Regions from separate parts of the Bacillus sp. NEAU-Y102 genome, predicted to be linked through region 1. Evidence: riboswitches for the same ligand, from Rfam matches in the RefSeq annotation. Region 1 holds a riboswitch; the other holds the start of a gene.
What was found. Region 1 has a riboswitch for thiamine pyrophosphate ahead of tenA (thiaminase II). Riboswitches for the same ligand answer to the same signal wherever they lie in the genome.

Region 1 (6,299 bases):
GGAATCCGCCACAACGACCTCCGCCACAACCGCCACAACGACCACAACCCCCACAGCGACGAGCAGCATCTTCAATATAGTAATATGGATATTGATTTTGCTGGTCCCAATAGACAATATTTCCAGATCGGTAATCATTAAGGCTTAACGCTTGTATTTCTTGTTGAAACTGATTCATTTTCATAACCTCCGTTTATAAAATACAACCTCATTGATGCTTCCCTATATTTCTGTTCGTTACATCTAAGTAGAGATAGCGCTATAAACTAAGTTCAATACGTACACCAACAAAGTATGACTTATCACTAGATGATGCACCTTGTTCATATACCTATTTTTACTATGGGCTCATTTTTATAAATAGAAATTATAAAATATAAATTCTAGCGTCATATCTTCATACTTACTAAGCTCAATTAATTTCTCAATAATCACGCGGACAAATCCTATATATTTCCATATATCACTTAGATTTTCTTGTACTGTAAATGCCTTTGCTATAACACCTCTAAGTAACCGGTTTCTATGACGGTTAAGAAATTCCTATAAAGAAAAAAGCCCTAATTAGGGCTTTTTATTCTATTTCTCCAGCAAAGCTCTCTATGAAATTTCTAATTGAAAAAAGACACACTTAGATTGATGCGTCTTTTTGTGATGCCTCTTTTGTGAAATCATATAATGCAATTGCGCCTAAAAGAACAAGTATACCTTGAGGAACATCTAGTAAAATAGTTTTCCAAATTTCTGGAATTACCCATTTAATATCTGCTGCTGTTTCAAGATATGTTTGGAAATAGCTGATTGTAAAATTAATTATCCCTAAAAATACAAACAACGATAAACCAAATCGAATTAATTTCTTATTTGTAAACATATAACACCTCTCAAAATTCATTAGATATTCCTGCTTTTGCTTCTTTATATTTCCATATCTCTATATTTGATTTTAACACACAAAGAACTCAAAAAAATACAATATGCAAATTTGCATATTGTATGAACAGCACTTCATGTTAACTTAGAAATTCCTGCAAAGAAAAAACAACTCCGTTACAGCTAACAGCTCGGGTTTCTTTTCTTATTTAACTTCATACCACCAACATTTACGTTCTTTAATTGTAAAATAAATGTGACAGAAGTTTATCCAGTTAATGCGTAGACAATTAAATGAGCTAAATTATCGATATTCTATTTCACCATATCCGTAGCACTAATGACTTTACGCAAATTTGACAAGAAAAAATATAGAGATAGGTATGGATCATACCTATCTCTAACATTACTTCTATTCTTTATCCAATTACGTCTTTTACGTCTGTATCCACTGGCCACTTTTCTAATGTATAAGCCATTTCCCAAAATGAATATTCATATTGACTGCTAATAATAAAATGCTGTTTCATACGCTTGCGGTCTGCCTCTGTTACTTTTTCAGCAATAGTATCTAACCGTGTAATTTGTTCTTCAACTAGCGTACGGAACCAATCAGATCCATAAGCAGAAATCCATTCGTTATAAATTGGCTCTTCCGGCTGACATTCTTTTAAACGTTCCCCAATTTCGTAATACAACCAATAGCAAGGTAAAATTGCTGCAATGATATCTCCTAAATGCCCTTCATACGCAGCACGATACATATGTGAAGTATACGCATATGCAGTTGGCGCAGGAATAAAATTATCTTTTTCTTCTTTTGTTATCCCTAGCTTTTTAGCAAAATTCTCATGTAAAGATAACTCGGCCTCATATGTATTTTGAGCATGATGTGCCATACGAGCTGTCGTCTCTAATTCAAGAGCTTTTGCAGCTCCTAAAGTTTGTACTCTAGCAAAATGAATCAAATAATATGAATCTTGAAGCACATAATAGCGAAAACTAGCTAAATCTAACGTTCCTTCACCAAGTTTTTTTACAAAAGGATGGTTAAAACTCGCTTCCCAAATTGAATCTACTTCTTTACGTAATGATTGTGAAAAAGTCATTTAAATCCCTCCAATAATGTATAAAATATAAGTATTTATCCACAATTATTAAAGCTGTAAAATAAAAAAACTTTCTTTACAGGCGTAAAGAAAGTGAAATTGACAGTATTTATTTACTCATTAAATAGCAACGTCTTTCCCACTTCCCTACGCTGGCATTAACCAGATCAGGTACTAAGAGTCTCAAAATCACATTTGATCTCAGCCTATAAAAGGCCCCCCTAGTGGATAAATATTTTGTTTTTATAATGTATTCATCATAGCATACTTCGTGAAACTGTCAAAAGAATTAGTTATATAATCCCCTTAAAACCCTTCTTCTTTTCTAACTTTTAATGATGTTTCAATAATCATATCTAATAGTTTGCTATAACTAATTCCCGCTGCTTCTGCACTTTTTGGCAATAAACTTGATTGTGTCATCCCTGGTAATGTATTAATTTCCATTACATATGGAATTCCATCCTTCACCATCATATCAACTCTTGCATAAACACTACATTTTAATGCTTTATAACAAGCCAGTGACGCTTTATTTACACATTCATTAATTTCCGCTGGAAGTTCGATAACTTCCTCAACTGTACTAGTATCATCATATTTTGCATTGTAGTCAAAGAACTCGGCTGCATGTCGAATTGAAACTATAGGTAACTGTTTTCCATCCAGAATGGAACATGTAATTTCATCACCTTTTATATACTTCTCAATTACTACTTCAGAATCCCATTCAAATACAGTTTCTAGCATTGAGATCAATTCATTTTTATTGTAAACGATTTTCACCCCGACACTCGATCCGCCAGAGTTTGGTTTTACCACTAATGGAAATCCTAACTTATCTAACTCATCAAGCTTTAGATCCTCCATTTTTGTAAGTTCAATCCAATCTGGTGTTTCTACACCTTCATAACGTAAAATCTTTTTCGAAATATTCTTATCCATACATATACTACTAGATAACATATTACTTCCGCTATAAGGAATCCCTAAACTCTCCAGTGTTCCTTGAACTGTCCCATCTTCTCCATATTTCCCGTGTAATGCGAGCAACGCAAAGTCAATGTCTTTCGCTTTTTCAATTAAATCCATTTTTTCATTTAATGTAATTGGGACTATTTCATACTTATTTTTATCTAAATGAGCAATCATTTCATTCCCTGTCATAATTGAAACTTGTTTTTCAGACGATACCCCGCCCATAATAACACCGATTTTCATTTTCTCAACTCCAAATTTCATTTTTTAATGTATCACCAATTATTTTAATTCCCCGAACTATTTCTTCTTCTTTCAAGCGCGAAAACCCTAATCGGAAAGTGTTCGCCCCTTCTCCATCAGAGTAAAAAACATCTCCAGGTGAAAACGTAACGCCTTTCTCATAACACTTTTGTAAAAGTGTGCGGGCATTCATATGCTCTTCTAGCTCTATAAATAAATGAAGTCCACCATCTCCAGTCATTCTTTTGAAAGGAATGAACTGATTACACGCGCCGACAGCTAACTCATATTTTTTCTTATAAACCGATCTTGCCTTTTTTAAATATTTCTCAAAATATCCCTCATGTAAATATTGAAATAGAACCGCTTGATCTAACGTAGATGTGTGGATTGTTCTTGCTCTTTTTACGCTTTCTAAATAATGAATCAGCTCTTTATCTGCAATAATCCAACCTACACGTAAACCAGGGAAAAGTACCTTTGAAAAGCTACTAATATAAATCACATTATTGCCAGCTCCAGCAAAAGTTAATAAGGGAGCTAAATGTGAACCTGAATAACGTAATTCTTCATTAAATCCGTCCTCTATAATAGGAACCTTATATTTCGAGAATAACCTCATCAATTCCGTTCTTTTCTCTGAACTCGTAACAATACCGGTTGGATTATGATAAGAAGGAATTAAATAAGCAAAATCAAAATCTTTTTCACGTAAGCTTTTTTCAACTTCATTCGTATCAATACCATCCTCATTCATATCAATCCCATGAACTTCAAGTCCATGTAAACGGAACAGCTTTAGTGCAGCGTGGTGAGTTGGATTCTCACAAATGACACGACCGGATTTTTTTGATAAAGAAGAAAGTACAATATCCAATCCTTCTGTAAATCCATTTGTAATTAGAATATCTTTATTCGAAATGTCTACACCTTTCATTTCCATGTAATGAAGTAAATAATTCATTAACGGTTTATATCCCTTTGCATATCCGTAGTTCAATACGATGTCCCCTTCAATGGACATACGAGTAAGAAAAGCTCTTTTGAAGTTTTCAACATCAAATAGCTTCTCATCCGGGGCTATACTATTAAAAACAATCATTCCCTTTTCCCAACGAACACCATGTTTCATTAAATCTAATTCATCCGCTAATGCGGTCACTGTATTAAGTTTATTTTTCCAATCTATTTCAACAGACGAAGTGTTAGATATATCTACCTTCGCAACAAAGTTCCCTTTTCCTTTAACTGCATAAATGAGTCCTTCTTGCTCTAAATCTGCATAAGCAGCAAGTACAGTGTTTCTACTCACACTTAGTAATTCACTTAGTTCCCTTGTTGATGGGATTTTTTGATTCCCGAGCAAGTGCCCTTTCATAATCATCTTCTTCAAATAATCTTTCAATTGAATATAAACGGGACGATCTTTAACAACTTTAAAATCCTTAAACAATTCCTTACCCCCTGCAATCATTTTTGCATATTTATTTCATTCACAAAAGGTCCACGACATATGTATTTTTTATAAAGGGCGGTACGGTCTTACAAGTCTTTTCGATATAAGTTAATTACATCTTTTAAAGCTGCAGCTGCAGCGCCTCGTGGATTAGAAGCCCCACCAATTGTAGTAACTTGTCCCATCGTATCTGTAAAGAACGTAATTCCTTTTTCGGTCCCATTTACTTTTGCTAACGGATGATCTTTTTCTATTTCGCACGGTTCAACATTTAAATTCACATTGCCACCCTCATCCTTATATATTGATGCTATTAATTTAATAATTTTATGTTGTTCCTTAGCATTTTGTATTTGCTGTTTTGTAACGTGCTCGATTCCTTTTATATGTATATCAGTAAGTGTTTTCTCTGTTTCCATTAAGCTGTTTGTCAAAAGTAACAATTTACACGCACTATCTGAACCACTTATATCTAATATAGGGTTTGTCTCAGCAATTCCTTTATTTTGCGCTTCTTTCAGTGCTTCTTCAAATGTCATATCTTCCTCATACATTTTCGTAAGAATATAATTAGTTGTTCCATTTAATATTCCTTCTATTTTTTCAATACTGCAACCGGCTAAACTAAATTGTCCGATATCTAGCGTCGGTAGTGCAGCGGCTGTTGCACCGCTATATCGAATTCGTACATTTACGCCTCTTGCTGCTTCATTTATTTCTCTCCAGTTTGTAACGAGTGCACCTTTTGAAATTGCTACTATATCCATCTGTTTCTCAATCGCTTGTTTCATATATTGTTTCCCTGGATTTCCATCTTTAAGATTTGTAACTGTTGATTCTACCAATACAGTACCACTTATGCTAGTTGTTGCACGTTCCTTCGGATGATACTCTAAATATTTTTCAATTGCAGCGGTACCGCCACCATACATCAATAAATGATGAAGAGATAAGCCGTCTTCATTATGTATTGCAATATTTCTTCCTAATACGCCACTTACAACTAATTGAATCCCATATGTTTCATATATATATGAATACTTTTCATTTAATAATTTTATAAACTCTCTGCCTACTGTTCCGTATCCTGATAATACAACTTGAATTTTCATAATATCCCCCCATATTTTTCTACCAAACCCCTCTTTCAATATAATATAAAGCGCTCTCGAATTCCATCGAGAGCGCTTTATTATTACTTATTTCGGTAAACGTGATAGCTTTTCAGCAATTGTTCTATAAAACTCTTGAATGCTAGAAAAACCTAACGAGTCTGAAACACTTAATCCTACCATGTCGAGATGATCCCAATTCGCTTTCGTTTCGATATGATTCCATTTTCCAACCTGTAATGACTCATGATTATTTACAGCAACATTAGAAATTGGTGCAATCATAGAATTTGTATTTACTACACCATCATTTTGCCACCAAGAAGTATCAACTAACGGACGGTTTTCTTCATATCTCGCATAAGAACCTAAGAAAAATGCATTCCCCATCAACACTTTATTCATCGTTATATGAGGCAAATGTAAACCTGTAATAGGTGCTGCTTGTGATGCATGTCCACTATAAGATAAGTAATAAACATCCGGTTGCGTCTTTACCCAATTATTTAACTCCTTTGCACCATCTGT
Region 2 (6,299 bases), on a different contig from region 1:
TACTTCCTGTTATTGCAGAAGTCTCTCGTGAATCAGGGATTAGACCGGAACGCCCAATGTCGATTGCCGTAATCGCTTCTCAACAAGCAATTACAGCTAGCCCAATTTCAGCTGCCACAGTTGCTCTTTTAGCAATGTTAGCTGACTATAAAATCACTTTATTAGATATTTTAAAAGTGAGTATTCCTTCTACTTTCATTGCTTGTATGTTAGCAGCATTCGTTGCTAGTAAGATGGGAAAAGAATTAAATGAAGACCCTGAATACTTAAAACGATTAAAAGAAGGAATGATTCCTAAGCTTGAAGAGAAAAAAGAATTTGTAGGTGTAAAGGGCGCAAAATTATCAGTTATCCTTTTCCTTGTAGGAACCTTCCTTGTTGTACTTCTTGGTTCATTTGAAGCACTTCGTCCAGGATGGATAGTTGATGGGAAGTTAGCCCGTCTTTCCATGCCGAACACAATTGAGATGGTTATGTTAACTATCGCGGCTCTTATTATTATTTTCTGTAAACCAAATGTAGAAAGCATTGTGTCTGGTAACGTCTTTAAAGCAGGAGCAACAGCAGTTGTTGCTATTTTCGGTATCGCTTGGATGGGAGATACTTTCTTTAATGGAAACTTAAATATGATTCAAGGATCCATTCAGCATTTAGTAACAAGTGCACCTTGGCTATTTGCCATCGCACTATTCATTCTATCTATTTTACTGTACAGCCAAGCAGCAACAGTACGTGCCTTAATGCCACTTGGACTATCCCTTGGTATTCCACCAGCACTACTGATTGCGATGTTCCCTGCAGTAAACGGATATTTCTTCATTCCAAACTACGGGACAATCGTTGCTGCCATTAACTTTGACCGTACCGGTACAACAGGTATTGGTAAATACGTATTAAATCATAGCTTTATGATTCCAGGCTTAATTGCAACATTTACTTCTATCGGAATTGGAATGCTCTTAATTTCAATTATGTTTTAAAGAAAAAGCACAAACCTTTATTTAAAAAGGTTTGTGCTTTTTTAATCAAACGTTTGTTTAAATTTTTTGGGCAGTCTACTTCTCGATGTAGCACTTAAAATACTACATGTCCTTTTCTACAAACTTCTCTTTACTTCTTCAGCTAATTTTCTCGTACTTTCATATGCAGATTCAGCTAAACTAATTGCTGAAACAACTGAAATACCATCCGCACCCGCTTCTATAACTGCCGCTGTATTTTCAATTGTAATCCCACCAATACCAACGATTGGCACTGTAATTCCTTGTTCTCTAAAATAAGCTAATCCTTTCGTTCCTTGAACCGCTTTCGTATCTTTTTTCGTACTCGTTGGGAAAATAGGTCCAACGCCTAAATAATCTGCTCCGTTTTCGATTGCAAAGCGTGCTTCTTCAATTGTATGAGCAGATACGCCGATAATTTTATCTCCCATTTTTTCACGAACAGATGTAATTCCTTCATCATCTTGTCCTACATGAACACCATCTGCATCTAATTCAATGGCTAATTCTACATCATCATTTACAATGAAAGGAACACTATATTCCTTACAAAGCGTCTGCAATTCTTTTGCAAAGCGCACTCTATCTCCTCCGATTAAAGAACCTTCCCCCTTCTCGCGAAACTGAAAAAGTGTCACTCCACCATCTAACGCTTCTTTCAATACAGCTAAAGGATCCCTCGTGCAGTTATTACTTCCCATAATAAAATACACTTGCAATAGGTTAGACATTTTCTTTGTTTCAATGCGCATCATGTGTTTCATCCCCCTTACTCTAACTCCTCAATCTTCCCATATTTCTCTATATCAGCTGAAGTTGTATTCGCTAATTGATTTAAAAATTCAATTTGGAAACTACCTGGCCCTTTTTCTACTGTTTTAGCAGCTGCCAGTTCCGAAGCTACACCATAAAACGTTAATGCTGCTACAGTTGCCTTTACATAATCTTTTTCAACTGCTACAAATGCTCCTATTACTGAAGTTAGTAAACAACCTGTTCCCGTAACTTTCGTTAAAATAGGGTGACCGTTTCGAATAACAATAGTTCTCTCTCCATCTGTAACAACATCTTCTTTTCCAGTAATAACCGCAACTGTATTTAATTCGTCTGCTGCCTGCCTTGCAATACCTACAACATTGCCATTTCCAGTACCAGCGTCTACCCCTTTAATTTCCCATTTCTCATTAATAACGTTTGCTATTTCAGCCGCATTGCCGCGGATAATTGCTAAATCTATTTCGGCTGGAATATGTCTCGCAACTTCTGTTCGATACGAAGTTGCTCCTGCACCAACTGGATCAAATAGTACTGGCACATTGTTCACATTTGCTGATTTACCAGCAAGTAACATCGCTTCTACTTCCTCAGGACGAAGTGTTCCCATATTTAATACTAACGCTCCAGCAATGCTAGCCATTTCTGCTACTTCTTCTTTTGCATACGCCATTACAGGCGATGCCCCAAGTGCCAACAAACCGTTAGCAGTAAAATTTGTTACAACAACATTTGTAATATTATGAACAAGCGGATTAGATTCTCTCACCAAATCCACTACTTTACTAATTTCTTTCATATTCATCCTTTTCATCTCCTAACTATAATGATGGGAGATACACAAAAAGACACTTTGCGCGTACGCAAAGTGCCTGAACATGTGCTTTTACACTCTCCCTACGCTGGCATTATCCAACAGGTTCAAATGGTCAATGACGGACTAGTAGCCATACTCTCAGTTTGTATCCACAAACTCCCATGTGTTTCTTATTCATCTACTTCAAAGTCTACTCTTATTCTAGTAAAATAACAAGTTCTTTACTTTTCTATTTAATATAGAAGCAACTGATAAAGTGAAACTTTAATCAGTTGGGATTTTGTTCACTCCATTAAAAACAGCTCAAATATGGAGCGAAACTGAATCTCAAGAAGATGTATGCTATATTTAACTTATGGAAATTTGAAAGGATGTTTTTAATATGTCAAAAAGCGTTGTAATCGCTGAAAAACCTTCCGTTGCACGAGATATTGCTCGTGTACTGAAGTGTGATAAAAAAGGAAACGGCTATCTTGAGGGTAATAAATATATTGTAACTTGGGCTTTAGGTCATCTCGTTACATTAGCAGATCCAGAAAGTTATGATATGAAATATAAAAAGTGGAATTTAGAAGATTTACCGATGCTACCTAAGCGTTTGAAATTAACGGTTATTAAACAAACTGGTAAACAGTTTAATGCTGTAAAGAGTCAGCTACTTAGAAAAGATGTAAATGAAATTATTGTAGCAACAGACGCTGGACGTGAAGGGGAATTAGTCGCACGCTGGATTATCGATAAAGTTAAGCTAAATAAACCAATCAAACGTTTATGGATTTCTTCTGTAACCGATAAAGCAATTAAAGATGGTTTTGCAAATTTAAAACCAGGTAAAGCCTATGACAATTTATACGCTTCAGCAGTTGCACGTTCAGAAGCTGACTGGTATATCGGTCTTAATGCAACTCGCGCTTTAACAACTCGCTTTAATGCCCAGTTAAATTGCGGCCGTGTGCAAACTCCTACTGTTGCAATGATCGCTAGTCGTGAGGATGAAATAAAGAACTTCAAAGCACAAACTTACTACGGCATCGAAGCTCAAACAATGGAGAAACTCAAACTTACTTGGCAAGATACAAATGGCAATAGCCGTAGTTTTAATAAAGAAAAAATTGATGGTATTGTAAGAGGTTTAGATAAACAAAATGCTACCGTTGTGGAAATTGATAAGAAACAGAAGAAGTCATTCTCTCCTGGTCTTTATGATTTAACTGAATTGCAACGTGATGCAAATAAAAAGTTCGGTTACTCTGCTAAAGAAACATTAAATATTATGCAGAAATTGTATGAACAGCATAAAGTGCTAACGTACCCTCGTACAGATTCACGCTACATTTCATCTGATATCGTTGGAACACTTCCAGAACGTCTAAAAGCATGTGGTGTTGGAGAATACCGTCCCTTCGCACATAAAGTATTACAAAAGCCTATCAAACCTAACAAATCATTTGTTGATGATAGTAAAGTAAGCGATCATCATGCGATTATTCCAACAGAAGGATACGTTAACTTCTCAGCATTCACAGATAAAGAACGCAAAATTTATGATTTAGTTGTAAAACGTTTCTTAGCTGTTTTATTCCCAGCATTCGAATACGAGCAACTAACATTACGTACCAAAGTTGGTAGTGAAACGTTCATTGCACGCGGAAAAACGATTTTACATGCTGGTTGGAAGGAAGTATACGAAAATCGATTTGAAGACGATGATGTAACTGATGACGTAAAAGAGCAGCTTCTGCCTCACATTGAAAAGGGCGATACATTAACTGTAAAGTTACTTATGCAAACATCAGGCCAAACGAAAGCACCTGCACGCTTTAATGAAGCAACTTTACTTTCAGCAATGGAGAATCCTACAAAATATATGGATACGCAAAATAAACAACTCGCTGATACATTAAAATCGACTGGTGGATTAGGTACTGTAGCAACGCGTGCTGATATTATCGACAAGCTATTCAATTCGTTCTTAATTGAAAAACGTGGCAAAGATATTCATATTACTTCAAAAGGCCGTCAGTTACTTGATTTAGTACCAGAAGAGTTAAAATCCCCTACACTAACTGGTGAATGGGAACAAAAACTTGAGGCTATCGCAAAAGGTAAGCTGAAAAAAGAAGTATTCATTTCTGAAATGAAGAACTATACGAAAGAAATTGTTTCTGAAATTAAATCGAGTGATAAAAAATATAAACATGACAACATTTCAACGAAGTCTTGTCCAGACTGCGGTAAACCAATGCTAGAAGTAAACGGCAAAAAGGGAAAAATGCTCGTATGCCAAGATCGTGAATGTGGTCATCGTAAAAATGTATCTCGTACAACAAACGCTCGCTGTCCGCAATGTAAGAAGAAACTAGAATTACGTGGTGAAGGCGCTGGCCAAATTTTCGCATGTAAATGTGGCTATCGCGAAAAACTTTCTACATTCCAAGAAAGACGTAAAAAAGAATCTGGAAACAAAGCTGATAAGCGCGACGTTCAAAAATATATGAAACAACAGAACAAAGAGGAAGAACCATTAAACAACCCATTTGCGGAAGCATTAAAAAAATTAAAGTTCGATTAAACAAAAAGGTTCCTACCGCTCTCGGTAGGAACCTTTTCTTAATGAATGATTTTACTTCCTTTTGCATTCTCAACAAATTTTTCACTTGATTTGTTAATTGGTGTTTTCAGTAATAACGCAGCAACAATCATAACTACTACGAAAGCACTTAACACAAGTAAATCGCGCGTTACGATATCCCAAAGCATTCCGCCAACTGTTTCACGAATTGCGCTAATTGCGTATGTGAATGGTAAGAACGGATAAATCGCTTGGAAGAACGCTGGTGTCATTTGGATTGGGAATGTTCCGCCCGATCCTGCTACTTGTAGTACAAGTAAAATGATCGCCATCGATTTCCCAACATTTCCGAAAATAGAAACGAGTGAGTATACGATACAAACGAAGACTCCTCCAATAAATAAACTAAATAACACAAACCAGAACTTATCGACTACGTACGTACCGAGTAAGAATATATCTCCCATCGATACGATAAACGCTTGTGAAAGACCTATCGTTAAGAATGTTAATAAACGTCCGAAGTAAATTTCATGGCTCTTATAATTTGCGCCCTCTTCGTGTACTTCTACCGTTAATAATGAAACCATTAATAATGCGCCTACCCATAATGCAAGCACTGTATAGAATGGTGACATCGCTGAACCGTAGTTCGGCATCGCAAATAATTTATTTTCTTTTAAATTTACTGGATTCGCAAAGTAATCACTTTGCTTCTCAACATCGTTTTTCAATAAGCGTATGATGTCTTTTAAATCCTCTTCAGATTCAAAATCACGAATTTTATCTGCTAATTCTTTAATCTTTTTCTCAGTAGCTGGCATTTCAGCTTTAATGTCTGCTAATTTCTTTTTACCATCTACTAAACCTTTTGATGAATCTTCTAGTAATTTTTTAACATCTGGAAGCTTTTTGTCTGCATCGTTTAAAATTTGAGTTGTATTTTTCGACATCTCTTTTGTACGAGCAATTGCTGTATTGAAGTTAGGTACAATCTCTGAATCATACGTCGATAATACATCTGTTAATTGAGCTGATCCGCCCTTCGCAGCATTGTTAATACTTTCAATTACATCTTTTGTAGGTTTCTGTCCATTGTTAAGAAGTGTAATCCCCTTATTCGTTGCATCTACAC

Region 2: another riboswitch for thiamine pyrophosphate. It lies ahead of thiM (hydroxyethylthiazole kinase); the one in region 1 lies ahead of tenA (thiaminase II).

The regions. Positions count from the first base shown of each region.
Region 1 covers NZ_JBTWFK010000008.1:14,648-20,946, forward strand. Annotated here, with positions in the region: gene ACYFX0_RS20750 (heterocycloanthracin/sonorensin family bacteriocin) at 1-178, opposite strand, end outside; gene ACYFX0_RS20755 (DUF3937 domain-containing protein) at 632-895, opposite strand; gene tenA (thiaminase II) at 1,293-1,982, opposite strand; TPP riboswitch at 2,110-2,215, opposite strand; gene ACYFX0_RS20765 (D-alanine--D-alanine ligase) at 2,289-3,203, opposite strand; gene pdxR (MocR-like pyridoxine biosynthesis transcription factor PdxR) at 3,208-4,656, opposite strand; gene ACYFX0_RS20775 (homoserine dehydrogenase) at 4,746-5,771, opposite strand; gene ACYFX0_RS20780 (esterase/lipase family protein) at 5,859-6,299, opposite strand, start outside.
Region 2 covers NZ_JBTWFK010000009.1:103,389-109,687, reverse strand. Annotated here, with positions in the region: gene ACYFX0_RS22225 (anaerobic C4-dicarboxylate transporter family protein) at 1-980, shown strand, start outside; gene thiE (thiamine phosphate synthase) at 1,097-1,756, opposite strand; gene thiM (hydroxyethylthiazole kinase) at 1,771-2,580, opposite strand; TPP riboswitch at 2,653-2,765, opposite strand; gene topB (DNA topoisomerase III) at 2,975-5,164, shown strand; gene ACYFX0_RS22205 (YhgE/Pip domain-containing protein) at 5,203-6,299, opposite strand, start outside.